Regions from separate parts of the Sphingobium sp. B11D3A genome, predicted to be linked through region 3. Evidence: riboswitches for the same ligand, from Rfam matches in the RefSeq annotation. Region 3 holds a riboswitch; each other region holds the start of a gene.
The links. A riboswitch is a leader RNA that binds a small molecule or an ion and turns the genes downstream of it on or off. The one in region 3 is predicted to bind cyclic di-GMP.

Region 1: linked by a shared signal. The riboswitch ahead of M2332_RS04995 (autotransporter domain-containing protein) and the one ahead of M2332_RS16580 (hypothetical protein) in region 3 are both predicted to bind cyclic di-GMP.
Region 2: linked by a shared signal. The riboswitch ahead of M2332_RS11895 (DUF4402 domain-containing protein) and the one ahead of M2332_RS16580 (hypothetical protein) in region 3 are both predicted to bind cyclic di-GMP.

The regions. Positions count from the first base shown of each region.
Region 1 covers NZ_JAOQOE010000001.1:1,043,915-1,054,794, reverse strand. The annotation lists gene M2332_RS05010 (TonB-dependent receptor plug domain-containing protein) at 1-1,196, shown strand, start outside; gene M2332_RS05005 (MFS transporter) at 1,193-2,581, shown strand; gene M2332_RS05000 (pyridoxal phosphate-dependent aminotransferase) at 2,843-3,985, shown strand; cyclic di-GMP riboswitch class I at 4,285-4,359, shown strand; gene M2332_RS04995 (autotransporter domain-containing protein) at 4,551-10,607, shown strand; gene M2332_RS04990 (autotransporter domain-containing protein) at 10,875-10,880, shown strand, end outside.
Region 2 covers NZ_JAOQOE010000001.1:2,490,100-2,500,979, forward strand. The annotation lists gene glpD (glycerol-3-phosphate dehydrogenase) at 1-1,485, opposite strand, end outside; gene M2332_RS11875 (carboxylesterase/lipase family protein) at 1,585-3,204, opposite strand; gene M2332_RS11880 (TonB-dependent receptor domain-containing protein) at 3,309-6,164, shown strand; gene M2332_RS11885 (hypothetical protein) at 6,274-6,474, shown strand; gene M2332_RS11890 (FAD-dependent monooxygenase) at 6,495-7,556, shown strand; cyclic di-GMP riboswitch class I at 8,097-8,173, shown strand; gene M2332_RS11895 (DUF4402 domain-containing protein) at 8,438-8,965, shown strand; gene M2332_RS11900 (hypothetical protein) at 8,985-9,557, shown strand; gene M2332_RS11905 (hypothetical protein) at 9,550-10,539, shown strand; gene M2332_RS11910 (hypothetical protein) at 10,556-10,880, shown strand, end outside.
Region 3 covers NZ_JAOQOE010000002.1:104,772-114,527, forward strand. The annotation lists gene M2332_RS16545 (DsbC family protein) at 1-630, opposite strand, end outside; gene M2332_RS16550 (TraB/VirB10 family protein) at 642-1,967, opposite strand; gene M2332_RS16555 (type-F conjugative transfer system secretin TraK) at 1,993-2,745, opposite strand; gene M2332_RS16560 (type IV conjugative transfer system protein TraE) at 2,742-3,341, opposite strand; gene traL (type IV conjugative transfer system protein TraL) at 3,345-3,629, opposite strand; gene M2332_RS16570 (hypothetical protein) at 3,683-4,018, opposite strand; cyclic di-GMP riboswitch class I at 4,406-4,480, shown strand; gene M2332_RS16575 (hypothetical protein) at 4,522-4,785, opposite strand; gene M2332_RS16580 (hypothetical protein) at 4,804-5,238, shown strand; gene M2332_RS16585 (lytic transglycosylase domain-containing protein) at 5,495-6,052, shown strand; gene M2332_RS16590 (helix-turn-helix domain-containing protein) at 6,796-7,575, shown strand; gene M2332_RS16595 (replication initiator protein A) at 8,005-8,898, shown strand; one part of gene M2332_RS16600 (IS5 family transposase) at 9,007-9,461, opposite strand; one part of gene M2332_RS16600 (IS5 family transposase) at 9,461-9,756, opposite strand, start outside.

The DNA of each region.
Region 1 (10,880 bases), on a different contig from region 3:
AATATCGCCGCGACGAGGTGAAGGGCTCGACGGACCCGCTCTCGCCGACCGGCGCCTTCTACGTCTCCAACTTCGCTGCTTCCAACGGCAAGGTCGAGGTGAAGGAAGCGTTCGTCGAGGCGGTCCTGCCGCTCCTCAAGGATAGTGCGCTGGGCAAGAGCCTGGAACTGAACGGCGCCGCGCGCCGCACCGACTACAGCACGAGCGGCGCGGTCACCACCTGGAAGCTCGGCGGCGTCTATGAGCCGGTCGATTTCCTGCGCCTGCGTGGCACGCTCTCTCGCGATATCCGGGCGCCCAATGTGAACGAGCTGTTCGGCTCGGTCACGCGCAGCTTCTCGTCCTTCACCGATCCGGTGACGAGCAAGCAGGGCCTGATCGAAATCGTCTCGGGTTCCAACAACACGCTGCGCCCGGAGAAGGCCGATACCTTCACGGCCGGGGTGGTGCTGAGCAACCTGTCGTTTCTGCGCGGCTTCAACCTCTCGGTCGATTATTACAATATCCGCGTAAACGACGCGATCGCGCAGATCGGCTCATCGACCATCGCGACGCGCTGTCTGGTGAACAACGCGACCGAGTTCTGCCCGCTGATCACGCGGAACGGGGCAGGCGAAGTCACGCTGATAAACGACCGTCTGCAGAATGTGAATGGCTTCAAGACCCGGGGCCTGGACATCGAGGCGAGCTATCGCACCCGCATCGGGGCCGCCGCATCGCTCGACCTGCGGCTGCTGGCGACCAAGACATTCGACCTCATGATCATCGACAGCGCCGGTTCGGTCGACCGCGCCGGCCAGACCGGCTTCCGCGCCAGCAACACCCCCGGCGTGCCGGACTATGTGCTGGACGGCATGGCGACCCTCAAGGCCGGGCCTTTCAGCGTGAGTGCGCATGGCCGCTACATTCCCGAGGGCAAGTTCCTCGTCGAGTTCGTCGGCCCCGAGGATGCGGGCTACAGTGTCGGCCTCGCGAACAGCATCAGCACCAATCGCGTCGCCGCCCGCTTCTATGCGGACCTCACGCTGGGCTGGAACGTGAAGGCCGGCCGCAGCGATTTCGAATATTTCATCGCGATTCGAAACCTGTTCGACAAGGACCCGCCGATTGCGCCCAGCGCGGTGGGTATCACCAATCAGGTGCTATTCGATCAGGTCGGGCGCGCGTTCCGCGTCGGGGTGCGTCTCAAGCGATGAGCGAGCCGGTCGGCACGCAAGCCACGGGTGAGACGCAGCCGGCAATGGCCGGCGCGTCTGGAGCCGGCGACGATTGGCCGTCGCCGGCCCGCGCCTGGTACACGATCTGGCTGATCGCGTTCGTGACCATGCTCTCCAATGTCGACCGGAACATCATCAACCTGCTGGTCCAGCCGATCAAGCGCGACCTGGCGCTCAGCGACACCCAGATCAGCCTCATCATCGGCTTCGCCTTTTCGTCGGCCTATATGGTCGTGGGCTTGCCGATGGCTCGCGTCGCGGATCAGCGCAGCCGCAAGATGATCCTGACGGCCGGCCTGACGGTGTGGAGCCTGGCCACTGCGCTCTGCGGCATGGCGAGAAGCTTCGGCGGGCTGTTTTTCGCGCGCGGCGTCGTCGGGGGCGCGGAGTCCGTCGCCGGCCCCTCGTCCATGTCGATGATCTCGGACATGGTGCCAAGGTCAAAGCTGCCGCGTGCCTTCGCGGTCTATCAGCTCGGCATCAGCGCCGGTCAGGCCACGGCGTTGTTGGCCGGTGGCCTGCTGGTGGCGTTCTTTGCCGCGATGGGACCGGTCCACATCCCGGTTCTGGGCGAGATGCGCGAGTGGCAGCTCGTCTTCCTCGTCTGCGCCCTGCCGGGGCTGGCAACCGCCTTGCTCTTTCTCTTCACCGTGCGGGAGCCGGTGCGCCGCAATCGCCGCGGCAAGGGCAGCGTACCACTGCGCGAGGTGGGGGCGTATCTCCTGTCAAACCGCATATTGTTCCTTCCACTGTTCCTCAGCATCGGCATCGGCGCGATCGAGACGACGGGCCTCATGACGTGGCGCGCGGCCTTTTATGAGCGCACCTATGGCTGGGGTCCGGCGCAGATCGGGCCGCTGCTGGCGCTGTCGCTCCTCATCTCTACGCCGATTGCGTTGACGCTGGGCACCTGGTTTGCGGAATATATGGGCAAGCGCGGCAATCCCGATGCGATGGCGCGGGTCTGCTTCTATTCGCAAGCACTGTCCGCTCCCTTCGCGATCGCCACCTCGCTCATGCCCAGCCCCTGGCTCGCCTTCTTCTGCGGCATGATCTCCTCGATCATCGGCCTCGCCAGCGCGCCTGCGCAGAATGCGGCGATCCAGATGGTGACGCCCAGCGAGATGCGCGCCCAGATCAGCGCTGTGTATCTCTTCACCATCAGTGTCATCGGCAATGGTCTCGGGCCCCTGCTCATTGCGCTGGTGACCGATTTCCTGCTGAAGGACGAGAGCATGCTGCGCTATTCGATGGCGTTCTTCGCCGCCGTAATGGCCCCCGGCGGCGCAGCGCTCATGTATCTGGCGATCAAACCTTATGCTCAGGCTGTAAGGAGTTCTGGCTTCGGGGAGCCGTCCCGCTGAAGGGGGTCGGAGGCCCTGCTTCCGTGATGCAGGTTTCTGCGAGCTGCCATTTGACAGACTGCCTGAAAATGCGCGTCACGCGCAGGCCGACAATACGACCTGCCGTTTTCTTTCTGCCGAAAGCATTCTTCGAAGCGCCCGACGACGCTGGCGCAATTTTTTGATTTCACGGCAGATGCGCCGCGAGGATGAACGACGGCCGGGGTGGGGTTGCATCGTTGGCATCTGCGCGCCCGCCCGCTATCGGCGCTGTATCGAGCGATGGATGATCTGATGGAAGTCGAGCCGTTTCAGGCCATAGAATTGAGCAAGTTGGCCTATCACCTGGGTGCGGAGGGGCGCTCGGTTCTCCATATGGAGTTTGGCCAGCCCTCGACGGGGGCGCCGCAGGCTGCGCTGGACGCCGCGCGCGACGCGCTCGGCATCGATCCGATGGGCTATTGGGAGAGTCCTGCGCTGCAGGCGCGGCTCGTCCAGCTCTATCGGGAGCGGTACGGCATGGCAGCCGAGCCGGATCAGTTCCTGCTCACCTGCGGCGCCTCGCCGGCATTGGTCCTTGCGCTGAGCACCCGGTTTAAGGCGGGTGATCGGATCGCCATGGCCCGGCCGGGCTATGTCGCCTATCGCAACACGGTGCGCGCGCTCAACATGACGCCGGTCGAGATCGAATACGGCGAGCAGGCGCGCTTTCAGCTGACGGCGCGCGCGCTCGCGGCGCTGGATCCGGCACCGCAGGGTGTGATCGTCGCCAGCCCGGCCAACCCCACCGGAACGATCATCGCGCCGGCTGAACTGGAGGCGATTGCCAGGCTCTGCGCAGAGCGCGGCATCGCGATCATCTCGGACGAAATCTACCATGGCCTGAGCTATGGCGCGCCTTGCCGCTCGATGGGAGAATTCGCAGCCGACGCGATGATCGTCAGCAGTTTTTCGAAATATTACTGCATGCCCGGCTGGCGGCTCGGCTGGCTCTATGTGCCGCGCGCCATGGTCGAGCGTGCCCGCGCCTATATGGGCAGCCTGTTCCTGACCGCGCCGTCGATCAGTCAGCATGCCGCTTTGGCGGCGCTGGACTGCACGTCAGAACTGGAAGCGCATCGCGCCACTTACGCCCGTAACCGGGACATTCTGCTGGAGGCCCTGCCAGCGCTTGGTCTGCGACGGATCGCGCCGCCGGATGGCGCCTTCTACATCTATGCGGATGTCAGCGACTTTACCGATGATAGCCCGGCGTTCTGCAAGAAGCTGCTCGTTGAGACTGGGCTCGCCACGGGGCCGGGGGTCGACCATGATCCGGTCAATGGCCATCGGTTCATCCGGCTGAGCTTTGCGATCACGGAAGCCGAAGTGCGAGAGGCAGTTCGGCGCCTTTCGGCGTGGTTGCCCGACCAGCGACGGCTGTAACGATCACGTCGCGGGCGGGTGGTCCCCAACCATATTTTAGAGGAGCGGTTTGCAGTGCAATCGATGTCTTGCTTGCGCATCTGTTAATCATGGTTATCGGCTTAACAGGGCCGGTTGTGGCCTCGCTCCAGACCGACGACGGCGATTTTCACACGACAAATCAGCTGCATGGCCCCGCTCTGCATGCGCATCATCTCGACGAGGCCGGGCTTTTTTGTTGCGCTGCCGCTCAGCTAACGTTAACATTCCTCCTGAAGATGACGGCTCCGCCCATGGGCGTTCCCAAGGGTGTTCGTCGCCTTCGACAAGGGCAAACTGTCGGTAACGGCGGGACGCAAAGCCTCCGGCCCCAATGGGGTAGCGGGGCTACCGGGGGATGAAACAGAGCATTTTCGGATATCGTGTGTAACCTGCTGTGAGAAGGTCATGGGGTTCGTTTGAACCTCAGGCTGCGCTCCCTGTCGTCGCGCTTCGATCCCTGTCTCAAATCCCGTTGAACCGCACCTGCATGGCGGTTTGCCCTTCACATCATCTGGGCGGTGGGCCCACACGAGGGGATTTCGTAATGCAGGGCAAGGCAATCAAAACGCGCAGCACCGTTGGGCAGGCTCTCAAGGCCGGTCTGTTCAGCAGCGTCGGCATTGCGGGGATGTTGGCAGGCGCATCGGCCGCCCACGCCGAGCCTGGCATTTGCCAGACTGAGGGTAATGTGACCCTGTTTTTCTGCGAACCCTCGTCGGTTAAGGCTCGTATTGAAGGAGGCGATACCAGCCTCATTGTGAACGGCGCACAGGATGAGTGGAGTATCACGGGCGATGGCGTCAGCTATTATACGTGGGACAATACAGCCTCTGGCGACATTACGTCGACGCTGCTCATCACCAATTCCACGATCAGCACCACCGATAATGGCGGCGTAAACGTCAGTTCCAATATCCAGGGTCGGAACGACATTTCGGTGACCTTGGGCCCGGACGTAACGGTTGACAGCGTGGGTGGCAACGGTGGCATCTGGGTTCGCAACCAGATCGCGGGCGACATCGTGATCGAGAATGGCGCCGCGCTGACGGTCTCAGGCGTGGAAACCAATGGCATCTCTGCCACCACCAACGCAGGATCGGTGAACATCACCAATAGCGGGGCCATCACGGTCCAGCAAACCATCGGGGCCGCAGACTTCACCCAGCGGGGAATTTACGCCGACGGCGGTTTCAACGATGCCGACCCGGTCGAGGTGACCGTGACGAACACTGGCCAGGTGGAGGCTCAGGCGGCGGGTATCCGCGTCGTCAATTACAACGGTTTGGCGAAAATCACGAACAACGCCTACGTTTCTTCGGTGAACAATCAGGCGCTGGTCGGCTGGACGCCGAACGGCGAAGTGGTGGTCGACAATCAGGAGCAGGGTGAGGCTATCTCGGCCAACGGCCCGGCGATTCAGGGCGCCTCGCAGATCGGCAATATCACCATCACCAATGCAGGCATTGCGGAGGGCACCACCGGCATTCTCGCCGTCGCCGGCTTCGACGAGGATGCGCCCGGCTCTGGTAAAATCACCATCACCAACAGCGGCATTGTCACTGGCAGAACCGGAAGCGCAGTTCAGGCGCGCACGCCGCTTGGCGATGTGGTCATCAGCAACACCGGCACGCTGCAATCGCTGAGCGGGATCGCGGCTGTCGATGCAGACACACTTAGCGGCATGGTCCAGATCACCAATTCCGGGTCGATCCTGGGTGAAACCGGTATCGTCACCAACAGCGCGGCGACCACGATCATCAACGCCGGTACCATCGAAGCCTCGCCTTCCTTCGGCCACGCCATTCTGATGGGCGCCGGGGACGTGACGCTGGAGTTGCATGCCGGCTCCAACATCATCGGCCTCGTCGCGGATGCGGATATCGCGAGCGGCACCAATACCCTGGCGCTGGGCGGCGCCATCAATGCGTCATTCGACGCCGGATTGGTCGGCACGCAATATTATGATTTCGATGAGTTCGTGAAGGTAGGGACCGGCACCTGGACGCTCACGGGGACAGGGACGACCGGCTGGACGGTCCGCGAAGGGACGCTGAACGCTGCCAGCAGCGACGCATTCGGTGTGGGTCAGGCCTATGTCGTTGAAGGGGGCGTGCTGGGCGTGGGGGGCTCCACCTATCAGGCGACCCTGGGCTCGCTCACTGTCGGAGAAGCTGGCCTTGTCTCCACCGATGGCGGCGTGCTCGTGCTCGACCAGAGCAGCGACACCGTCTTCGCCGGCACGTTGGTCGGCCAGGGCAGGTTCGTCAAGGCGGGCGAAGGTGCGCTCGCCTTCACCGGCAATGGCGCTCTCTTCAACGGTGCGCTGGATGTCACCGGCGGTGCCTTTGACCTCACGGGCGACTTCAGCGCCAGCACGGTGACCGTGGGCGGCGCGGAGCTGGCTTCGCTCAATATCAAGGCGGCGGGGCAGCTCAACTCTGTCTCGGCGGCCATTGGCATGAATGGCACCGCGGGGAGCGTTACCGTTGACGGCGGCGCGAGTTGGATCAACTCAAGCCTCATCGAGATCAGTCGCAATCCCAATTCCTCCGGGTCGCTGACCATCACAAATGGCGGCTCGGTCGAAACTGTGAATGGCAGCATTTACATGGGCGCGGGCGGCTCGGTCAGCATCAGTGGTCAGGGTTCGGCGCTCCGTGTCGGTACGCTGCATTCCGAACTGCCGGCCGACTGGGTTTCGGCCGATGGCTGGTTCAGTGCGGATGAGGGCAGCATCTCGGTGACCGACGGTGGTTTGCTGGAGGCTGACGGCAGCTATATCGGCGGAAACGGGTCCGGCACGGCGACGATGATCGTCGACGGTGCCGGCACGGTGTGGCGCAACGGCCTCAGCCTGTACATCGGCGGAACGGGCAACGACACCGTTGGCCAGGGCAATGTGACGGTGTCCGGCGGCGCTGAAGTCACGTCCTACACCAGCGCGCTTGGTGTCGACACCGGCTCGAGCGGAACGCTGACGCTGACCGGCGAAGGCACGACCTACAGTGTTCTCGCCCGTAACGGCTACGCCGGCAACATGCGGGTCGGCTACAGCGGCACGGGCACCGCCACGGTTTCCAACGGCGCCCTGCTGTCGGCAGCCGCCCTGATCGATGTGGCGAGCCAGGAGGGCAGCGGCGGTACGCTGACCATCGAGGCGGACGGCCGGGTCACCGGCGAATCCCTGCGAATCGGTGGGGCTCAGTCCGCTGTCGGCAGCGTCAGCCTCGATGGGGCAGGCTCCACGCTCGAGATCGGCAGCGGTCGCATCGGTGTCGGCATCTCTGGCCAGGGCATGCTGACGGTCAGCAATGGCGGCTCGGCGAGTTCGCAGGGCGCCATCCTTGGCTGGGAGTCGACCGGTCAGGGCACGGCTACCGTGAGCGGCGCGGGCAGCACCTGGACCAATGACGGCATTCTTTACGTCGGCAACGTCGGCGAAGGAACGCTCAACATCGCACAGGGCGGCCGGGTCACCAGCACGGATGGCTATGTGGGCACGGTCGGCGGCTCGAGAGGCGCTGTGAACATCAGCGGTGCCAACTCGGTCTGGGACATGAGCGGGCTATTCATTGCCGGCAACGAGGCGGGCGCACAGTCGACGATTTCGATCTCCAATGGCGGCACATTGCGCGCGGTGCAGGGCACGCTCGGCAATCTCACGGGATCGCAGGCCAGCATGATCGTGACCGGCGCCGGCTCGACTTGGAGTGCCTATAACGACGGCCTGACGAACTGGGCGGGTTACATCAATGTCGGCCTGTTCGGCAGCGGCACGCTGGAGGTTTCGGACGGCGGCAAGGTAGAGGCGGTGCGCGTCTACATCGGCAATGATGTCGCCTCGAGCGGCAGCGTGACGGTGACTGGCGCATCTTCGGCGATCCGGACGGAGGAAGGCCTCTATATCGGTGCCGAGGGAGCCGGCGTCCTGACGCTGGCCGATGGCGCAGAACTCGGTGCCCAGGTGATCAAGATCGGCAATCGCGCCGGCTCCACGGGCACGCTGAACATCGGCGCGGCGGCAGGCAGTGCGGCCCAGGCGGCTGGTGTGATCAACGCCGTGCAGGGCATTCAGTTCGGTGCCGGGGCCGGCAAGCTGGTCCTGAACCACAGCGGGACAGATTATGCACTTGCCGCCAGTCTGTCGGGTAATGGCGTGGTCGATGTTCTTGCGGGCACGACGGTGCTGACCGGCGATGGCAGCGCCTATACCGGCGCGTTTAATGTGAACGGCGGCAAGCTGGTGCTGGCCAACGCGATGAATGCCAGTTCGACCGCGATCGCGGTGGATGGCACCCTGCAGATCGGTAACGGCGGAACGGCCGGCACGCTGGCTGGCGACGTCCACGCCAACGGCACGCTGATGTTCAACCGCAGCGATGTTTCCAGCTATGGCGGCAGCATCACTGGGCACGGCACGATCGTGAACGCCGGGTCGGGCCGGTTGGTGCTGGCCGGCGATAGCAGCACGTTCGCTGGCCAGACCAAGGTTGATGCCGGGACGCTGCTGCTCACGGGCAAGCTCAATGGTGCCGTGACCGTCAACGCCAATGGCACGTTGCAGGTTGGCGATGGCGTCCGCAATGGCGAGCTGACCGCCAGCACGACCAACGACGGCACGCTGATCTTCAATCAGGTCGCAGACTATGATTACACGGGCGCTCTCTCTGGCAACGGCAGCCTGATCAAGCAGGGCGAGGGCACGCTGCTGCTCTCGGGCGACTATGGTTATACCGGGTCGACCGTGGTGCAGGCGGGCCGGGTGCGGCTGTTGGCGCAGCTCGACAGCGCGACCGATCTGGTCGTGGATGATGGCGAGTTCGACCTGAGCGGCACCGACCAGACCGTTGCGGGCCTCAGCGGCGCGGGCGGGACGGTGAGCCTGGGCACGAGCACGCTGACCGTCAACCAGAGCAGCAACACGCTGTTCGGCGGCAGCTTCAGCGGCAGCGGTACGATTGCGCTGAACGGTCCGTCCAGCGCGCCCGTCAGCATCAACCTGACCGGCGAGAGCTTTGGCTCGTTCACCGGTGCGCTCAACCTCGAGGGCATCGTGACGCGGGTGAACGGCTCGATGGGCGGCACGATCACGGTCGGCAGCGATGCGGCCCTGGGCGGTCGCGGGCAGGTGAACAATATCGTGGTCGGCAATGGCGGCACGCTACTGCCGGGCAACTCGATCGGCACGCTCACCGCAGCGGGCAATGTCGTGTTCCAGGCAGGCTCAACCTATGAGGTGGAGGTCAATGCCGATGGCGAGAGCGACAAGCTGATCGTCGGCGGGACGGCGACCATTCAGGGTGGCACGGTTTCGGTGCTGGCGGCTGCAGGCAATTATCGCTTCAGCAATGAGTACACGATCATCACGGCCGCGGGCGGGGTGACCGGGCAGTTTGCGGCCACCGATGTCGATCTGCCGTTCCTGACGCCGGAGCTGAGCTATGACGCCAATAATGTCAGGCTGGTGCTGACGCGCAACAATCGCAGCTTCGAGAGCGTGGCGGTGACGCCCAACCAGTTGGCCGTGGCGCTTGCGCTGGATGCGAGCGATGACAATGCCAGCCTGTCGCGCGCGGTAGCCGGGCAGCTTGAGGAAGCCGGCGCCGTCCGGGCGTTCGATGCGCTCTCGGGCGAGCTGTGGGCGACCACGGGCACGCTGATGGTGGACGGCACCCGCCGGCTTGGCGACATGGTGATCGGCCGCATGGAGCAGGCCGATGTCGTCAGCCGCACATTGGCCGGTGCCGGCTCCTCGGCCCGCACGCTGCGTGATGGCAGCACGGCGGTCTGGGGCCAGGGCATCGGTGCGTGGAGCACGCTCAAGAGCAATGGCAATGCGATCAAGGCGACGCAGAGCACCTTCGGCTTCATCACCGGTGTCGATACGGGCCTTGGTGGCTGGCGTCTGGGCGTGGCCTTCGCGCATGAGCAGAACAAGGTGCGGGTCGATGGGCGCAGCAGCGAGGCGACCGTCAACGGCAACAGCGCGCTGGTCTATGCCGGCGGTGGCTGGGGCGCCCTGCGCGCCCGGATCGGCGCTTCCTATAGCTGGCTGGACGTCAGTGGGACACGCAAGGTGGCGTTCCTGGGCGTCAATGATGCGCTGGCGGGCGATTATGATGCCAAGAGCGCCTCGGCGTTCGGTGAGGTGAGCTATGCTCTCCCGCTGGGCGCGGTAACCGCCGAGCCCTTTGCCGGCGTGACCCATGTCCATCTCAAGAGCGATGCCTTCACCGAGACGGGCAGCGCTCTGACCGCGCTGGGCGTCACGGACAGCACCCGCGATGTGACCTACACCACTTTGGGTCTGCGTCTGGGCGGGGCAGTGCCGGTCAGCGCCACCACGGTGCTCAGCCCGCGCGTCTCGGCGGCCTGGCTGCGCAGCTTTGGCGATGTCGATGCGACCAGCCGCAACATCCTCTCGACCGGCGAGGCCTTCTCGGTCGCGGGACTGCCCACGACGCGCGATACCCTGCGCCTTGAGGGCGGCGTGCAGGCCAATATCATGCCCGGCGGCTCCATCGGCGCCACCTACGTGGGCAACATCGGCGACCAGTGGAAGGACCACGGCGTCAAGATCGGCTTTAGCTACAGCTTCTGATCTCAGGCGGATGCTCCGGGAGGCGCGGCTGCGGCCGCGCCTCTCTTGACCGAATTCCACACAGCAGTCTCGCGATGACCGAGGCAGCCCCCCTCAAACGACACGAACAGAGGCCAATAAATGGCCGTAAGGATATTGAGAATGCAGGGTTTTTATAACAAGTTTGACCGCGTTGAAGCTCAGCCGCTTGCTGACATTCGTCTTATGTCCTTCAAATCTGTTTTGCGCTGTTCGGTGGCCGCGACGTTCCTTGCCGCGGTGGGAGCTATGCCC
Region 2 (10,880 bases), on a different contig from region 3:
GTTCGCGAGATAGGCTTCCAGCACCGCCACCTCTTCCCTGCGCATATGCAGCCCAAGTTTCGATCGACGCCAGACAATATCGTCGACCGAGCGTGCCCATTCATGCGCGAGAAGATAATCCACTTCGGCTTGGGTGAGCCCGGCGCCGAAATGCTGCCCGAGATCGTCGGCCGTCTTCACGCCTGCGAGCAGCTTGAAGATGCGTGAGCCATAGCTCTCCGCCAGGCGGCGGATGGTGGTTTCGCCGAGAAAAGCAAACTTTTCCCGCAGGTCGGCAATGAGGCCATCCAGCCCTCCCGTACCCAGATCGCCGCCGGGCAGCGGAGCGGCGGCTGTCCAGGCCGGTCGCTGGTTCGGAAGGTGCCGGGCGAGCTTGTCCATCACCTCTTCGGCCAGCGCGCGGTGCGTGGTGATCTTGCCGCCGAAAACGCTCATCACCGGCGCCGCGCCCCCGGCATGATCCAGCGAGAGGACGTAGTCGCGACTGATCTCCGAGGCGTTGGTCGTCGCGTCGTCATAGAGCGGGCGCACGCCGGCAAAACTCCACATCACATCCTGCGGCGTGATCTGCGTGGCGAACCAGCGGTTCACGGAGTCGCAGAGATAATCCGTTTCCGCCGCATCAATCGTCACGACGTCCGGCGCGCCCTGCCACTCCACATCCGTCGTGCCGATCAGCGTGAAGTCGTTTTCATAAGGAATGGCAAAGACGATGCGCTTGTCCGGATTCTGCAGGATATAGGCATGGTCGCCCTCATACAGCTTGCGGGTGACGATGTGGCTGCCCTTGATCAGCCGCAATGTGCCGGCGCCCGTGATGCCGGCCCGCTCGGGCAGGAAATCAGCGGCCCAGGAGCCGGTGGCGTTAATGAGCACATGCGCCGTCACGGAGAACGGCGTGCCGTCAGTGCCCTGCAAGGACACGCGCCAGCCGTGCTGATCCCTTTGCGCGGAGAGGCATTTTGTGTGGGTGAGGATCGTCGCACCATGCTCGGCGGCATCCTGAGCATTGGCGACGACGAGGCGGCTGTCGTCGCCCCAGCAATCGGCATAGACATAGCCGTGGCCAAACCGAGATTGAATGGCGCTGCCATAGCCATCCCCGGCCAGCCTGATCGCCCGCGAGCGGGGCAGGCTGCTGCGCCCGCCCAGCCGATCATAAAGGAACAGGCCGATGCGCATCATCCACATGGGCCGCATGCCGCGATCATGGGGCAAAACGAACTCGAGCGGGCGGATGAGGTGCGGCGCCGCACGCATCAGCCGTTCCCGCTCCGCCAAGGCCTTGGCGACCAGCCGGAACTCATACTGCTCGAGATAGCGCAGCCCGCCATGAATGAGCTTAGTGCTGGCCGAGGAGGTATGCGCGGCAAGATCGTCCTGCTCGACGAGCATGACACGCGCGCCACGGCCCGCCGCATCGCGCGCAATCGCAGCGCCGTTTATGCCTCCCCCAACGACCAGAACATCATACTCAATAGCCATGGAGCGACTTTCGCAGGGCCTGACAACGAAAGTCAATTGCTTTCGCATCTTTCGTTATTGAGCTGATGCAAGCAGAGCAGTTGCTCTGTCGCGGGTTGCTCAGTGAACCGCACCGTCGATCAGCCGCTGCGCAGGGCCAAGTGGATCTTCGACGGCCCGACTTTCCGTGTCGAAGATCATCGTCATATGTTGCCCAGGCCGATAGGGTGGCCATTCCGTCAGGCCCGGCGCATTGGGGCTGCCGTGCCGCGCAAATGCCAGCCAGGCACCGCTCATGGCGTCCGCCACCCTCTGGGGCGCCCGCGGATATTCGCCAAGGATCGATGGGGATGACGCGACAGTATCGAACACCAGCGGAAGGTCCAGGCTGTGCGGGGACCCCAGCCTCCCGCCTTCCACGGGTGTTTTCCAAGCAAGAAGATAGGCGAAGACATTTGCCCCGTCGCGGCCGGCCGCCAGGTCCTGCACATTTCGCGCGCCGCGCCCCATGCCCGCCTCGGTCGTGATGGCGAAATAGATTTGGCTGGGGGATTTCTCGGGATCAAGCGCGCGAAACCCGGCGATCAGGGCGGCCGGATCGGCGAACTGCGAGGCCAGCGCGGCGGCCGCCTCTTCCCATGAGAAGCTGAACGCGCCTTCCGGTGGGAACAGCACGGTCGTTTCGCTTGCCGTGTGGCCGACAAGGAGGGGGATATGGGCAGATTGCGCCGGGAAGCGCTTGTCGAATGGCCGGACGGGAAGGACCTGACCGTCGGCGACGATGCTGGGTCCACGCATCGGATGTCCACCTGCCGCAGACTGGAGGGCCTTGAGAAGCTGGCTATAGGATAGGGCACGAAGGGCGCGCAGATCGCCGGGCTCCACTCCCAATTCCTGGCACAAGGCGGTCGCAATGGCCCGGGCTTCGTCGGGGCTCTGCACAACGGTGCCGAATCCGCTCTGCAAAGCTGCCTTGTGGAAAAGACCAGACGCCGCCGGCATGTGCATCAGGGCCGCCACCTTGGATCCCCCGCCGGATTCCCCAAAGATCATAACATTCTCGGGGTCTCCCCCAAAGGCGGCGATGTTGTCGCGGACCCATTGCAGGGAGGCGACGAGATCAAGCTGGCCGACATTCGCCGGCGCATCCTCGCCCTCGCCGAGATAGAGATAGCCAAAGACGTTCAGTCGGTGGTTGACCGTGACGACGACGACATCGCCCTTTCGCGCCAGATTGCCGCCATCATAGACGTTGATGGAACCGGACCCGACGGAGACGCCGCCGCCGTGGAACCAGACCATGACCGGGCGGCGACCCGAGTCCGGTGCAGGTGTCCAAATGTTGAGCTTGAGGCAGTCTTCGCTTTCGCCCTCTGGCTCTGTCCATGATGAAAAGGCCGCTGTTGGCGGTGCGGTCAACTGCGGGCAACGATCACCGAACGTCGTCGCGTCGCGGATGCCTTGCCAGGACTGCGGGAGCGCCGGCGCGCGGAAGCGCCGATCGCCATCGGTCGGGGCGCCGTAAGGCAGGCCCTTGAAGGCGCAAACGTCATTTTCGCGGGCACCCCGCACGGCGCCCTGACGAGTCTGGGCATGGGGAGCTGCCTCGTCCACATTCCCCATCGCCCAAAGCGGAGAGGCGGCCATGCCGACACCCAGTGCGCTCCCGACAAGCACCGAGCGACGGGACATATTTGACATATCGGCGTGTGGAATACCGAAATCATCAAACGAACTCATCGAAACCTCCCCGTTTTCGCTTGTTATAATCGCATCTATTGAGTAATCAACGAATCAAGGTGTTACGTCAACGGTCGATCGCCAAAAACAGGGAGAGGGAACAAATGGCATATCAGTGCTCCAGCACGTCGCGCATGTGGCAGGGAAGCCTTGCATCACTGGCCGCAAGTTTGCTGCTCGCAACACCGGCCTTGGCTCAGCAGGACGAGGGGCGCGAGAGCAACGCATCGGCCGAAGCGCCGGCGATCATCGTCACCGGGTCGCGCATCCAAAGCTCAGGTTTTACGGCGCCGACGCCCGTGACCATGATCGGCGCGGAGGAGATACAGGCCCAAGCCGCGACCAACGTCGCCGATGTGCTGAATGATCTGCCGGCCTTCCGTGCTCAATCCACGCCCGCCACCACCGCCATCTTCATCGGCAGTGCCGGCGCACAAACCATGGACCTTCGCGGCATTGGCGGCACGCGCACGCTGGTGCTTGTCGATGGCCGGCGATTTGTCGGCGGCACCACGCAGGGCAATTTCACGCGCCCGGCTGGCGCGGTCGATCTCAACATGATCCCGACCTCGCTCGTTGAACGGGTGGAAGTCGTGACGGGCGGCGCCTCGGCGGCTTATGGATCGGATGCCGTGGCCGGCGTCGTGAACCTGATCCTGGCCAAGGACATTCAGGGCATTCGCCTGACCGCCCAGCAGGGCATATCCCAGCGCGGCGACGCCAGCGAAACCTCGCTGTCACTCGGTGCGGGCAAGGCATTTGCGGGCGGCCGCGGCCATGTGATCATCGGCGGTGATTACGTGAAGAACCGGGGCGTAGGCGACTGCTACACCAGAACATGGTGCGCGGAAGAATATGGTCCGGTGGCCAATCCGGTGCCCCAGCTCAACGGCCTCGCTCGCCAGCTGATCCTGCCGGACATGCGTCCGTCGGTCGCGAGTTTCAATGGCCTCATCCACACCGGGCCGCTGGCGGGGACCGAGATCGCGCCTAATGGCAACATCTTCCGGCATGATTATGGAACATATTATGGCGCGCCGATCTTCCAGTCAGGCGGCAGCATCGACCCGCAGCACGCTTTCTACCAATTCTTCCCGCTCTATTCGCCGGTCGAGCGCTACTCGCTATATGGCCGCGCGGATTTTGACGTGACGCCGGATATCAACCTGTTCGTCGAAGCCTCTTATGCCGACATCAAGGCCAGCAACCTGTCGTCGCAGGGCCGCCTCTTCCTTGGCACCGCGCCCACGATCCGGCGAGACAATGCCTATATCTCCCCGCAACTGGCAGCCGCGATGGACGGGGCTGGCGTCACCTCGGTCACGCTGGGGCGCATCACCAGTGACTTCGGGCCGCAGCGCGGGGAGACCAACCGCAACACCATGCGCTTTGTCGGCGGCCTGACCGCCCAACTCGGCAATGGCTGGACCGCCGATTTCTACTATCAATATGGCCGAACCAAATATCAGCAATATGGCTATAATTCGCTGATTACCGATAATTTCCAGCGGGCGGCCGACGCTGTCGACCAGGGCGCGTTCCTGACGGGGGTGCCCAATGGCAATATCGTGTGCCGCTCCACCCTGACCGACCCGACCAATCCGCTGGTGCAGGGCTGTCTGCCTTTGAACATTCTTGGCCAGAACAATTACAACCCCAACAATGTCGGCTATTCCTTCGGCACCGCCTTCCAGTCGACCCTGCTGACCCAGCATGTCGCTTCGGCCAGCGTTCAGGGTGAACTGGCCGATCTCTGGGCGGGGCCGCTCGCCGTGGCCGCGGGCGTCGAGTACCGCGTGGATGATGTGGAAGGGACCTCCGACCCGGTGTCCACGGCACTGCGCTTCCATACCAACAACACCGGCGCAATCACGGGGCCGGCGACCAAGGTGAAGGAAGGCTTTGTCGAAGCCAGCCTGCCACTGGCCACGGGATTGAGCGTCAATGGCGCCGTTCGGCTGACGGACTACTCGACCAGTGGCTCGGTCTGGAGCTGGAAGGCCGGCGGCGTGTGGGACCCCACCAACTGGTTGCGCCTGCGCGCGACCCGCTCACGCGATATCCGCGCGCCCAACTTCTTCGAGCTCAACAACCCCCGCTCGGCATCCTTCGCCTTCCTGACCGACCCGCAAAATGGCGGGGTCAGCTCGCTGACGCAGATTTTCGGCGGCGGCAATCCTGCCCTGAAGCCCGAGGTCGGCAACACCTTGACGGCGGGCGCGGTGCTGAACTTCGGCTGGTTGCGCCTGTCGGCAGACTATTTCGACATCAAGATCAGCGGCGCGATCGCGACGGTTGGTGCGCAGGTCATCGTGGATAGCTGTTCGAACGGCGCTTCGGAATTCTGCGCGCTCATCACGCGCAACAGCGCCAACGCCCTCGCGCGCGTCGAATCGGCAGCCCTCAACCTGAACACCATCAAGACCCGGGGCATCGATGTCGAAGCGCTGATCCGCAAACCGCTCGGCAGTGGCGACATCTCGCTTCGCACCGTCGGCACCTTCGTGTTCGATCTCATCACCGTCGATACCGTCCGTGCGATCGATTATGCCGGGCAGAATGGCTTCCCGGTCTCCGGTCAGTCGGGCCTGCCCAATTTCGAGGGATCGGCCACGCTCGGCTGGGAGAATGAGCATCTCGGCGGATCGATGCGGGTGCGCTACATTTCGGCGGGCAAGTACGACAATACCAAGATTGCTCCCGGCGACGCCGGATACAGCGCAACTGCTGTCAACAGCATCAACATCAATCATGTTCCGGCCTACGCCTATGTCGATCTGAACGCGCATCTCAACGTGTTCGAGAACGGCAAGCGCAGGTTCCAGCTGTTCGGCGCGATCAACAATCTGCTCGATCAGAACCCGCCCAATCGCATTCCGTCCAGCTTCGGCGTGACCAACCCGGCGCTGTACGATGTGATCGGCCGTAACTTCCGCATTGGGGTGCGTGCGGATTTCTAGATCAGGTTCGTGTGATGCAGGCGTGGGGGCGAGAGGACACCTCTCACCACCATGTCCGGCCTTCAATATCACTGGACCGCAGCACGCCATGGTGGCTATCGGCTGGGCCATGAGTGTCATCGCAACCATTATGAATTCGGCCACCGGCCAGCCCGTTCAGAAAATGACCTTCGGTCGCATGCCCAAGCCCTGGGCCAGCTTTAATCTGGAGAGCGGCGAGCTGGTGACGATCGATCGCGTGCAGGTCGGCAAACCGGCGCCCGGCAAGTTCGTTGCGCCTGTCGAGGTCTGGGTCACGCCGAAAAGCTGATGTCGGCGACCTCGGAGCGGATGAGCGACATTCTGATCGTCGGCGGCTCGCTCGCTGGCCTCATGACCGGCCTCGCCTTGTCGCGACATGGCTTCTCGATCACGCTGCTGGAGCGCTCGACCGATACCGACCGCACCGGGGCCGCGCTGCAGGTCGGCTATGGCTTGCTTGAGCAGTTGACCGGGCGCCCTCACGCTACGGGCGCGCTCGCCACGGGCGTCCAGGCATGGCAATTGGTCTATCGCGGTCTGCGCGCAGCGGCGGACGAGGCCGGCATTGTCGTCCTGCAGGATGCCCGTGTGGAAGCGACGGGAGAGACGGAGGATCGGGCCTGGGCAAGGACCGCCGATGGTCGGCGGTTCGACGGCAAGCTGCTGGTCGGCGCGGACGGCTATCAGAGCGTTGTGCGGCGGCAGGTCAGTCCGGAGCGCCCCGATGCGGTCTTCGCGGAGTATCTGGCCTGGGTCGGCTTTGCCGAAGAGTCGGCGCTGTCTGTCCGCTATCCGCCCAATCTGGAGTTTCTCGAGTCCGGGCCCTATGTGCTTCTCGGCTTTCCGCTGACAGCCGCCGATGGCAGTCCCGAGCGGGGCCACCGCCGGGTCGGCTGGGGCTGGTACGACGCCGGACATAACGCAATCCTGCGTAGAACAGGGGCGGTCGAGGGCGCGTTGGTGCGGCATTCGCTGCGCCCGAGCGACATGCCGGATGAATTGTTCGACGAGCTGGCCGCACTGGCGCGCCGGCACTGGCCATCGCCCTGGCGCGACGCGATCCTGGAATGTATCGCCCGCAAAGCGGTGCTCGGCACACCGGTCGTGGAATATTGTCCGGACCGCCTCGTCGCCGGCCGCATGTGTCTGGTTGGCGACGCTGCCCATGTCTGCACGCCGATGACAGGCAATGGCTTTGCAACCGCCGCGCAAGATGCTCTCACCCTCGCGTGCTACCTTGACCCGGTGGCCTTGCGGACCGACCCCAAAGCCGCGCTCGTGCGATATGAAGCGTCCCGGCTGCCCGAGGTACGCAGACTGGCGCGGTCCGGCCAGCAGATCAGCCAGAATTTCGTGCGCTCTGCCGGTTGAGGCGGTTGCTCTGACATAGCGGTGGGTCGGTAGCACGAAGACCTTTTCAAGCCTGCCTTTCGTTGCTCTCCGGCATTGCGCCGACATCCTGAGGCAGCGCCCCACCGCAGAAGCGCTTCGATGAGGGCCGACGCTTGGCCGCGTCGCGCGCTCCACGCCCTGACAAGCGAAGCGAGGGGAGAGGAGCCCAAGCGGCGCTTTTCGCGAGACGGGCCTTGGCATTTAGCCCGGATGTGTAATTCGTCGGGATCATAGCGACGGCAACGAAATACATCCTCATGGAATTCGGTTTGGCGCGAGCTAACCGCATCGTCGGTTCGCTTCAGTCCGCGAAGTTCTTGGCGTGTTGCTTAGGCTCTGATGATCCAAACCTCGCGTTTATTTCATTGAAAACAAACGCTCTCCTAATCGGGCTGCTCGATCGGCGGTTCAACATGGGAGTAGTCGCACAATTCTCCATCTGGTCGTTCACCACATAGGCGTTGACTGTGGAGCGTATAATAGTTAAATCAAAATTTACCTAATAGCGCCCGAGATTCTCGGTCGAAACGGCAAACCATCGGCGACGATGGGACGCAAAGCCTCCGGTCCCTCACAGGGATAGCGGGGTTACCGAAACGGAGAACTATTGTGGACCTGTCGTCCTCGCGCATTCCAGATCCTTTCCGCCCTCGTCGGGCAAGGGCCCGTCTTTGGCGACGGCCAGCAAGCACCCGTACCGATCATCACTTGATCCAGTTGCTTGCGACTGGTTCGCCAGACGCAGCCGCTTGCAATCCCAAGATCCGCGAAACGCTGCCGCCCGCGGGCCTGTAAGGCGCGTTTGGTCTATATTTTCCGATTAAATTCATAAGTATATCAAACAAGAGAAAGACAACCTCATGTCCGCAAACTTTAAGTCTATCGCGACGATTGCGATCCTGGCCTCTATTCCCGCGGCAGGCCATGCTCAGTCCTCAGCATCTGTGTCGACCACGGGTACAGCCCGGATCGTTCAGCCGATCTCGATCGCAAAAACCAGCGACCTTGCGTTCGGCACTATCGTGAAACCCTCGGTAGCAGGGACCAACACGGTCACTGTCGATGCCTCGACGGGCAACCGCAGCCTGTCTGGTTCCGGCGACGCCGTTGCCGCAGGTGGCACGACGTCGCGCGCAGCCTATACGGTCTCGGGTGAAGGGGGGCAGACCTTCTCGATTTCGGTGCCCGCCAGCTTCTCCATGACCGGTACGCCCGGCGGCACGATCACCGTCACGCTGACGCCGAGTGCCGCAACAGGCACATTGTCCAGCTCCATCGGCACAGCTGGCACCGCGACCTTCGGCGTCGGCGGTAGCTTCTCCCTGCCCAATACGCAGGCCTCTGGCAATTACTCGGGCACCTTCACGGCGACCGTCGCCTACAACTGACCCGTGACAGGAGCGTCTCGTGACGGTCTCATCATCCATCCGGATGGGAGCGCGCCTGTTGCGGGCGACCGCTCCTGCGCTGGGAGCGCTGTGCCTTTGCGCGGCGATTCCAGCCTCACAGGTGAACGCGGCTGAAGCGACCGCGAAAGGCCAGGTTTCGATCGTGGAGCCGGCTTCGATCAGGCAATCGGCGAAGGACATTGTCCTGCAGCCGGTGCTGGTTCTTCAGTCGAGCCTCCGGGTCATGATCTTGTCGCCAGGGCCGCAGTCAACAGAGAGCGACCAAAACGCCGGGCTTTCCATGGCCGCTCCTATTCAAATCGCCGGGGGCAGCAACCAGACGTTTTCTCTCCTGGTCTCACAAGCATTCGTCCAGCCAGGCACAGGGGGTTCGCTCAGGGTACCGATTGCGACGCTGAGCGATGATAATTTCCCGTCCTTTGAAGCCGGTCCCTCGGGGTTCGAGGATGTCCTCATGGGCCGGCTGAGCGGCGATGGGCTTCTGTCTGTTCCGCCGTTTCTTTTGAAAGCGCTACGCGACAGCTATGGGTCCGACGGCGGGCCTTTGCTGGTCCTGGCGCAATATGAATGAGCTGGAGACGCCGGTGATGACTCTGCCAGGCGTCGTGAAGCGTGTCACGCGATCTGCGAACCAACGCAAGAGCATCGCTATCGCTATCGCGTTGGTCGCTGGCGCCTTTCCATCCGCTTTTTGCACTTCCTCTTCTGCCCAGCCTGCGACGACAGAGCAGGCCGGCGGGAGCGCCAGCCTCAACATCAATCCAAAGCGGATCACCTTTGATAGGCTGGGGCGGACGGCGAGCATATTCCTCTTCAACCAGGGCACTGCCGAAGGGGTATATGACATAAGCTTTGTCGACCAGGTCATGTTGCCCACCGGCCAGATCCGCCCAACGGATGAAGCAGACGGCGCGCCGGAGGTGAGAGACCTCAGTGTCAAGCTTCAATCCGCGCGTTCCATGATGCTGGTGACGCCCAGGCGCGTGCTGCTCAAGCCGGGGACGGGGCAGACAATCCGTCTTCGTGCAGGTGGCACCGGCGACTGGCCCGCCGGCGAATATCGCACGCATCTGACGGTGACGGCGGTGCCGCCACCTGACACGGGCCTAACCGCCGATCAGGCTGCGAATGCTGAGCCCGGTGCTGTTTCGTTCCGCATCGCATCTGTTCTTGGGATTTCCATCCCTGTGATCCTGCGCATCGGCACGCCCCAGGTTGAGGCCGCGATCGAAAACACACGGTTCACGATGGAGAGCCCTGGGTCGGGGTCTGAGTTTAAAAGTCCTACGCCAGTCGTCACTTTTGACCTGGTGAGGCGTGGGCCGAATTCCCTTTTCGGCGATATCGAAATCCGGAAGGCGAAGGCGCGCCGCGAGGACGAGCCGTTGGGTGTCGTGCGCGGGATCGGTGTCTATCCTGAGATAGAGCGGCGACAGGTAAAGATCGCTTTGCGCTCTCATCCGCAGCGAGGCGAGCAAATCAGCGTTGTGTTCACCGACCAAGACACAGCTCCGGGGAAGATACTTGCGCAGAGCCAGATCTCCTTGCCGTAGCCTGTGGATTGGACTGATGCTCATGATCGCCACTGCTCAGCCTACTCCTCTTTGGGCGGACAACGGCGAACTGGCCGCTGACGATAATCAACTTTTGCTGCTGGAGGTTGTCCTTGACCGGGCATCTTTATCGGATGCGCTTCCCGCACTTCAGGTGGGCGAGGATATCGTTCTCATCCCCGTCGGCGCGCTGACGCGCCTTCTCGATCTGGATGTTCAGGTTTCACCGGCAGATGGGAGATTGACGGGGCAGGTGGGCCAGGCTCGCCAGTCCATCTTCCTTGATATTGCGTTGGGTGAGGCGCGGGCGGGCACTGCGCGCATCATTCTGAAGCCGGGTG
Region 3 (9,756 bases):
GTCCTTGGCGCAATAGACACGGTTGGCCAGATCGCGACTGCCAAGGATCGAGATCGGCCGTTCCATCACGCGGACGTTCATTTGCTCCAGCGTGGCGGCAAGCTGGCGGCAATAACCGCAACGGAAATCTGTAAAGATCGTCACGGTCGGCGCGTTGGCCTTCCCCCAGACGATCGCGCCCGATGTGCCGAGCTTCGACACATCGAGCTTCACAGGGCGAGGCGCTGGCGCTGCTGCCGCCGCCGCTGCTGCTGGCACAGGCGATGCCGACGCCCCGGCAAAGTCCTCGCTCTGCTGCTCGTTGCGCGCGGCGCCGCCCAGGAGCGTTTCCGGATTGATCTCGAGGAGACGCGCGGCGGTCAGATCCTGCCGCGCTTCCATGTCATAGACACGGCCGACTACGAGATAGCGCGCGCTGCTGTCCGTGTAGAACAAGGTCTTGCCCGCCACCACTTCGCACAGGCCCGACAGCTTGCCGCAATCGACCGAGGAGATTTGCGTGTTGGGCAGGCGGGCCTTCAGACGCGCTGCCACGGTCTCGTTGCTGCTGCCTGCAGCGAGGACGGCGCCGCCACCGAGAAGGCCGCCGACAATGCCGCCGACGATCAAGGATTTTTGCCAGATTTTCATGCTCAAATTCCTCAGTTCCGCACGAAGGCGCCTTCAAGAAAGACGATTTCCACATCGATGCCGGTCGGCATTTCGATGACCGGCTGATATTGCTCGGCACGCTCGATCAGATAGTTCGAGACCCGGTCGCCCGAGGTTGAAATGCCTTCGCCTAGGCCCGCCTGCGCAATGTCACCGGGAGACAGCTTCTGGCGCTTGCCATCGACGATGGTGTTGGTGCCGGAGAGATAGCTGTTGGTGTTCATCGAGAAACCACGGCCCACACCGCCAACCATACCGGCAAGAAAAGCCTGCATGGCAAGATTGCCTTCGCGGCTCACCACCCTGCCCCGCACGCCCGTCTTGCCGCCGAATGCGATGAAGCCTTTGACTTCCGATTCCGCGTAGCGCCCCTTCGCATCGGGACAGGTCATCCGCGCGAGTTTCACATAGACTTTCTCGCTGGACAGATCGCCGCGCGCCGACCCGTTGACCAGGCAGCCTTCGATGCGGGTCTTGAAGACCTTGTGCCCATCGGCCACCGAGCGAGCTGGCCCGGTGATCCGCAAGACCACGGGAAGAGGATCGCTTTGGCTCTGGACATTGGACGCGGCGTCCACACCCACAATCACCCGTGCGCGCGCGAAGCTGTTGGCGGGAAGATAGTTGGGACTATCTGTCAGCACGGCGCCGGGCCGCGATGAGGCGCCGGCTGCTGGCGTTCCGCCCGAGGGGGCCCCTGAAGCGCCAAAGTTGATAACCTTGAGTTCGCCGGGGCGGCGCACCGGGCCGTCCGGCGATTGATAGGGCTGCGGCCCACCTGGGCCATAGAGCGAGGAGGTTCCTGCAGCAGGACCAGGGGCGGTCTGCGCGGCACTTAGCTGTGAACGCAGAGCCGCGTTCTCCGATTCATAAGCGGTCAGGACCTGTCGCCCGTCGCTCTCCATGGACGCGTTTTGCGCGCGAAGCGCCTCGACTTGTGCCTGAAGCTGGCTGAGCTGATCCCCCTGCCCCTGCAGGCGGTCGAGTTGCCCCGCCTGCGCTTGCAGGCGGTTCTCGCTCATAGCGATCCATTCTTTCTCGGAGAGATTGCGCGCGCCCAGTTCCCCGGTCGAGATCTGCACATCGCTCGCAGCGAGGTCCTGCGCATTGGGGTCCTGACTGGCCGGTGTGCGTCCTGAGAACAGCCACCACATGGCGGCGGCGATCGCGATGGCGCTACCCCCGGCAAGGATCAGTCGTTGACGACGCAGCGCGTCGTCATTGGCCGTCATGTCGATGCTGGCGATGGTATCGCCGGACGCGCCGTCATGGGGCCGATGGTCTCGGCGCTTCAGAAAATCCAGCATACCTGCCATTGAATTTGCTCCGGTCGATCTTGCGTCAGCGACGCTGTTCGTTCGCCACGACCACATAGGCGGCGGTCGCCTCGCGGGCGGCGAGCTGCGGGCGGGAAATACTCACGGCATGAGCGCCCGCCGGCGCGATGGCGCTTTCATCCAGCACGACGCTCTCATTGCCCTTGTTTTCGATCCGCAGGACGCGGCCCGTCTGATCGAGACCCTGATATTCAGCGATCAATTGCACGGTGAGCGTGCCGACCTGGACCGGCGCAAGGGCGGACCGAGACAGACGATAGCCGGGCATGACCTGTTGCGCGGCCATTCCCTGTATGAGCCGAACGGCCGCTTCATCGGGATCGGGCGCCTCATCCTCCAGCTCTTGCGCGTCGGGCGCTGGCGGCGCGAAGGCGCGCGTGTTGGTCAGAAAAACCTGCTGCGCCTCGACCTTCTCGACCTTGCAGGCGAACTTGTAGACGAAGCCCTTCTTGCTCGTGCCGAAGAAGGACAGGGTTCCGGGCCGAAAGCCATCTGGAACCGAGATGTAGATATCCCCGCGCGTAGGTTCATTGACCACGGAAAAATCGTCGCGAGGATCGAGCGTCTCGGTTTTTGAGACGCTGGCGAAAGCATCGTCGACCAGGCTCACGCGCGTCAGTTCGCGCGAAGCAACCGTGCAACGCACGCTGTCATTATCCTCGACCGTGAATTGCTGATCGGCCCATGCCGGGGATGCAGCGCACAATGCGATGGCGCTCAGGCCAAGCGCCAATCCCCTGTTTGGCTTGCGCGTCATGGCGCCACCTCTTGGCTCGCGTTGCTGTTCTGGTTTGTGCCCGGCTTTTCGGACTGGATGGCGCGAAAGCCGACGAGGCGCAGCTCAAGGCCCGTGTAGGTCCAATCGAACTGGAAAGTCCGCTGGACGGCTGACACTTCCTCCCGTCCGACCATCGTGTGAAGGACTCCAGTTACGGTCGAGTTCAGACCCCTGGGATCGACTGTCAGCTTTTCCATCGTGAAGAACTGCGCGACGCTGGAGCCGCGCTGATCGTCGACAATCTTGATCAGCTCGCCTTTGAGCTTTCCGTAGGCGGAAGGATGAGCGATCTTGAGGACCTGGTTCATCCGGTAGTCCGCCGACTGCGGCGTCCGATTGAACATCATCACCGCAGTGTCGCGCGTGACGAGTTCGAGATAATCGCGATCCATCGCGCGCGATGAAATGGTGACTGATCGTCCGGCGATTGGCTGCAGAACGATTTCGCGGTCCTTGACCGACGCGGCGAGCAGCGATGCGACCGTCAGCACCGATAGGCCGGCACAGGTTAGCGCGAGCATGTTACGCTGGCGCAAGACCCGTTGAGCCTGCCCCTGGCTATATTCCAGATCCATGCCTTACCCCGCCATCAAACGAATGTAGGAAGGCGGGACGGCGTTGAGCTTCAACACCTCGCTCGGCAGATACCAGTAGGCAGCATTGAGGAGCCAAGCTCCGGCACGACCCGCCTTTGCCTTGCGCAAGGTATACCAGCCCAGTGCCCCTGCAATGATGCCGACCATGAATTGCTGCGTGATGATGCCCACCACGAACGGCCCCACGGTCACGACAAGTTCGTCGATAGTCCAAGGGCCGATGCGCTCAGGCTCATCCAGCTTCGAGGGAATAGTGTATCGGTTCATAAGCCGCCCCGCCTGCCCGCCGAGCTACAAGGGAGCCCGGCAGGCTAAGAGTGTCAGATGATCGCGGTGATCGTGCTGGTGACGATTGCGGGACCAGTGGCCACGCCGATGCCAACGCCGAGCGGTACGCCGACCGATGCCATTTGGAAGCCGCCACGAGCGAGGTTCACCAGGCCGATTGCCGTCGCGACGATCGCGATCAGCGTGCCGCCCGAGCCCTGAAGGATGTTGGTGAAAAGAGTGGATGCCGGCGCGAACGTCGTGTCGGTGCCTGCGAAAGCAGGATTGATTAGATAAAATAGTGCCACAAGCAGCAGCACGGCCATGACGGCCGCGTTGAGTGCACGTTCATGGTCCCGCGCAAAGCGCAGGGACATGGTCTTGCCCATAGAGTCCTCCGATGTTTGCGAGGTGCTTCATCACCCCCACATCAAAAATCGGAAAATATGAACGTGGACGGCAAGTGAAAATCGAAGTCAGACAGATCGAAAACCGATATTGTCGCCGAAAATCTCTCGAAATGGAATCAAGAGATCAAAGACGCGCAATAAAATTGCAAATTCCGGCCAATTTCCTCACCACTGTGGCGCGTTTTCTAGCCACTGTGGCTATTTTTCCCGCCAGATTGGCGCGTTTTCTAGCCACAAACTATGTGCCGCGCTCCCTGGAACCTAAATTAGATGTTAATTTAGCTCTCCGCCACGGGTGTATCCTTGACCGATCACTCAGGAACGTGGTTAGGAAATTGTGAACAGCCCATCCTCGGAACAATGAGCTGAACGAAACGGCAAACCACTGGCGACAGCGGGACGCAAAGCCTCCGGTCTCACGAAGATAGCGGGGTCACCGAAACAGGGGTATTCCGGACAATGAAGACTGCAGCCCATAGCGGCTACTTCGCGGCAGGGGGGGCCTCTTCCCGCGTAAGTGCTTCATCAATCAATTGGCGCACGACTTCGGAACGCGAGAATACCTCACGGCGGAGCATGGAGGCTTTCAACCGCTCCATCAACTCCGGTTCGACCATCAAAACAAGCCGATGCACCTTCTTTTCCATCCCTTCGCAGATGAAACATGCGTTGCGATGTGACAACAATAACAGTAGTGCCAACATGGCACAGTTTGCAAACATTGCAATACTGGGATGCAGTGGCATTTGGGTTGAGGCGATCTGATGATCGAGAAGTACCGAAATCTGTATGGGCGTGTGATTGAACGCCGCTCAATCTCGCTCCGCCAAATCAGCGAGTTGGTAAGTCAGCACCATAGCAGTCTGTCGGCCATGCTCGAACCTGGTGGCAACCTCAGGCCGCGATACGAGAGCCTCGTCGCAGTTGGACGAGCGATCGGAGTGGATCGTCTCGAAGCGTTCCTTGCCGTTGAAGTCCTCAACGACCCTGAACATTATCATGATCCGCGCCTCACGCTCGTTTGCCGTCTTGTTTCGACGTTGATGAGAGAAATGTTCGAGCCGGATTCTGACGTGATACCCGACCTCAATGACGGTGAGGTAGCGATGCTCTGTAGCCGCATCCTCAGCTTGCTCGGGGAGCATCACAAGCTAATCCAGAGCAACAACGCGCGCTCGAACCTTATCTCCTTTCGCTAATAAGATGAAACGGCGTTTCGATCTCGTCATATTGCCTTTTGCTATCCTTACCTGGGCAGCCACCTCTCAAGTTGTTAGGGCTGATGTGAGCAGGCAAGTGGCAGTGCTCTCCTTTGGGGCACGCGTAGCGGTTGCCGACGCCCCTGCCAACCAAGTCCGTGCTGGCATGATGTCGAGCTTCGGAGAAACCGCCCCCCCTCCTGCACCGTCTGCGCCCGCAACGTCAGCAGCAGCCTTTGTCCGTGTTCCCACCTGGATGCGAGGCACGAAGTCTTCACTCACTCAACAGTTTGCAATACCGGTTGGTCCAACGTCCTGTGCAGCTCCAACATATCGTAAGTCCGCACTGCTCAGCGCAGCAGCAGAAAAGCGGCGCGAGTCCATTTATCCGGTTGTGCATGATATCGCTTGTAGGTCTGGTCTTCCGGTTGGCCTAATGGACGCGCTTATCATTCAAGAGAGCGGGTACAATCATGCGGCCATAAGTAAGAAGGGCGCCTTTGGCTTAGGGCAGCTAATGCCTGACACCGCTCGTCAGCTTGGCGTGAACAGGTTCGATCTTCGCGACAACCTGCGAGGCGCGGCCGCATACCTAAAACAACAGCTCGACAGCTTCGGTCAGGTTCACCTCGCGCTCGCGGCCTATAATGCTGGGCCAGGTCGGGTTCGAAAGAAGCGCGAGATCCCCAACATTGAAGAAACCCAAAATTACGTTCGGCGCATTCTCTCTAATTGGTATCATCTGACTGATACTGCGAACGACAGCACCTCTCGCTCATTCGGAACCCGAGCACAAATTGTTCGGGTGTATTGATGATCGTCCATCAAAGCTCGGACCTTACCCAACGCCTTTGTAGTTTTACGCTTGGGCCCGAGCGACATTATCGCCGATCGCACGATTCTTTCCCCGGAATCATCGGCGAAAGCACGAAATTCGGGCGTGGAATATCGGCCAGTCCGGAGCGCATGGTTCGTCCCAGTCGAATCTATTTTTCGAGCTTTGTGATCACCGACGCGTCAACGGCGCTGACTGTGCGATCCACAAGAGTTCACGACGTTCATATTGAACTGATAGGGGGCAAGTGAGGGCATAAAAAAACCCGGCCATTGGCCGGGCTTTTTGGAGGACCAGCTACCGAAGCGTCGATCCAAGGTGTGACAACCGGACGTTAGCTGGGTCTCCCACAATTCGCAACACCAAAGCGCAATTCGCGCTGCGATTTTTTGCGTCCTCACGGGCTCCAAATTTGGAGTGACCGAACGATGTTTCATAGCCAAATTGGGATAGCCGACGTTCCCTCGGCCGCGCTGGCTGAACTCCGCAATGCCGGAGTCAGCGACGACGACATTAGTACGGCATATGCCCTGCAACAGCGTCAGCGGGCGTCAGGCGTTCCAGTACTCCCACTCGCGGTGCTATGTGGCGTTCAATTGCACCAGCTTCCGATGTCTGCCGGGCTTAGTAGAACAGCTTCAAGACTGGCTGGCTCCCGCCCCCTTTCGCGTAGGCCCCATGGCAGCACGCACGTTACGCGCCGACCGGTCTGGGGCGGCAGTGTGCGCACCGGCGATGTTGCCGAGGCCGAATTCGTCAGGCCGGTTACGAGTGAGCAGCGCAAGCAGCTCACCCACGCCTGTTTTCGAATGTTTGAGCATGGGCGGAAACTCGCGGCTGAAGCACGCGCGGGTCGCGAGCTTACGACAGAAGAACATCGCTTGACGCTGTTTACCCGGTCATGTCGGGATATGCTGATAAGGATGCTCGACGAGCTTCATTATCGCAAGGGATGGTGCAATCCCTCCTATGAGACTTTGATGCGATGGACTGGCCTTGGTCGTCGCGCGGTCCACTACAGCATTCAGAGGTTGCGAGATCTGGGCGTCGTGGAATGGATCAGACGCTACATTTACACACGGGACCAAGAGACGGGCGCGCGCTCAGAGCAAACCTCGAACCTTTATCGCGCGCAGCTCCCTGCCTGGATCGGGAAAATGATCGGGCTCTTTGCCCCCGTGCCGGTGGATGAAGATCAGCGCCGCTCAGAAGCGCTGGAACAACACGCGCAAATGCTAGCCGCCGCCGGAGCGGTCGAACGTCGCAGGCTTATGCCGACCGACATTGCTCAGCGCGCGGCCCTGATCCTCGCTGCGGAGCGGTCGTCAGAGAGGCAGCGACAAGAGACTTTGACCCGTGAGTGCAATCAATGCACTCCTCCTCACCCGATTTTAAAATCTATTAAGAGGGATCAGTGGAATGACCCTAGTCGGGTCATGCCTACCCCTGACGGGGCTTCAGAACGGCCCCGTTGGAGCCAAAAACGCCATCCTAAATCCTAAGCTGAACGCACCAACCGTCGGCTACGCCGACGGAATGCTCCCCAATGGGAGCAAGCGGCACCCTCCGTCCTTGAAATGAGGCGACGGTGCCAATCTGTGAACTAGGAGGGATTTCAATGAGATTGTCGGCAGTCCTCAATCGGCGAAAGCACGAAACCGCATTGAAGGCCGAATCGCTCTAGGACCAGATTGCCCGCCGCGTAAAGGTAGATCGGCGAAAGCACGAATCTGCGCGCTATTGCCAACCGTTCCCCGGAGAATCTTTGCGACATTCACATGTCTGAAGGCGTCATCTCGGGTGAAAGATTCGTGCTTTCGGCGATTCTAAGTCAGTCGCGGGTTTACACCTCGCACTATGATAGACACTCTCAAATTCGAAGCGCCGGGCTCTAATCGTGCTTTCGGCGATTTTGGACGGGCAACACCACCATGGCGGCAAAACAGGGAGACCTCTTCGTTTTTGATAGCCCCCTTCACGGCGACGTGCGGGGCGAGCGGTCGATTATGGCCTTTCCATTCTTTGCCTTGACCAAAATCGCTCAGATGAAGCCCATTGAGTTTCACTCCAACAACGTGTCGATCGAGGTTCGTCCGAGTACGATGGGCGTCGCAACGATCTACGATAAAGAGATCGTCCTTTACATCGCCAGCTTGATGATCGCCAAAATCCAAGAGGGTCTCCCGGTTGGGCAGGACTTCACCTTTACCGCCCATGATTTCTTTCGCGTAACCGGCACCAGTCAGTCGAAGCGATCATATCAGCGCCTAAATGAAGCACTTGAGAGGCTGCAGGGAACTCAGATCCGCACGAACATCGAGACTGGCGGGGAGGGCGAAGAGGGATACTTCTCGTGGCTACCTGAAGCGCGCTTGAGCTACACGCGCGGGCGTAGTGGCGAGCGCCGCCTCAAAGCGGTCAAGGTTCGCCTTTGCGACTGGCTGTATCGAGCGATACGCATGGATCAGCGCATTCTCTCGTATCATCACGATTATTTCTCGTTGGGTCCGATCGAGCGCCGAGTTTACGAACTCGCTCGCTCACACTGTGGGGACGACGATGTGTGGGAGGTGGAGATTGAGGCGCTCCGCCATCAGGTGGGTAGCAACGATACGGCGCCCCGCTTCAAGCATGCTCTAAAGCGTATCGCCGAAGCTGACGAGCTGCCTGAATATCGATTGATTATCACTGACATCGTCGACAGCGCACCAACAGCCCCAGGGCGGCGAAAGGCCGTCCGAACTCTCGTGTCAGTACGGCCGCGCCAAGATCGTTCACGGTCGCCAGCGATGCTACTCCAAACTCGCCTCGCGCCGGCACATTAAGGTCGCGTATGCTCCGAGACCCCGGATGTCCCGATCCAATGGCCACACTGACTGATGAAATGGTTGTGACGGTCTGAAGCTAGGAACGAGCCTTCAGCTGAATTCAATCTAGGCCGTAGACTCATAAGCCCGTAGCCACAGCCTCATTGAGGCGAGTTGGACCATGGCGAGGAAGTTCGCGGCGAGCTTATCGTAGCGGGTTGCGACCCGGCGGAAGTGCTTCAGCTTGGAGAAGAACCGCTCGATCAGGTTGCGCTCCCGATAGAGCCGCTTGCTGAAGCAGGGTTTCCAGCGCCGGTTGCTCTTCGGCGGGATGTTAGGCGTTGCGCCCTGGTCTTGGATCAGTTCGCGGATGCGATCGGCATCATAGGCCTTGTCCGCCAGCACGATGGTGCGCGGTCCGAGATGGTCGAGCAGCGCATCTGCGATCTGCCCGTCATGCGTCTGCCCGGCAGTTAGGCCGAACCGGATCGGGAGGCCCTGCGCGTCGACGACGACGTGGATTTTGGTCGTGAGCCCGCCGCGTGATCGACCGAGACACTGATCTGCACCCCCCTTTTTACCGTCGCGGCCTGCTGGTGGGCGCGAACAGAGGTGCTGTCGATCATCTGGATGTCTCCGTCGTGCGCGGCGGTGATCGTGTCCATAAGCCGGTCCCACACGCCCGCCTTCCGCCATCGTACAAAGCGGTTGTAGCAGGTGGTACGCGGACCATAGCGCTCTGGCAGGTCGCGCCACGGCGCACCGGACCGCAATACCCAGAAGATGCCATTCAGCACGCGTCGGTCATCGACACGCGGCACGCCTCGTGATTTGTTGGGCAGTAGCGGCTCGATAACGCGCCACTCGAAGTCGGTC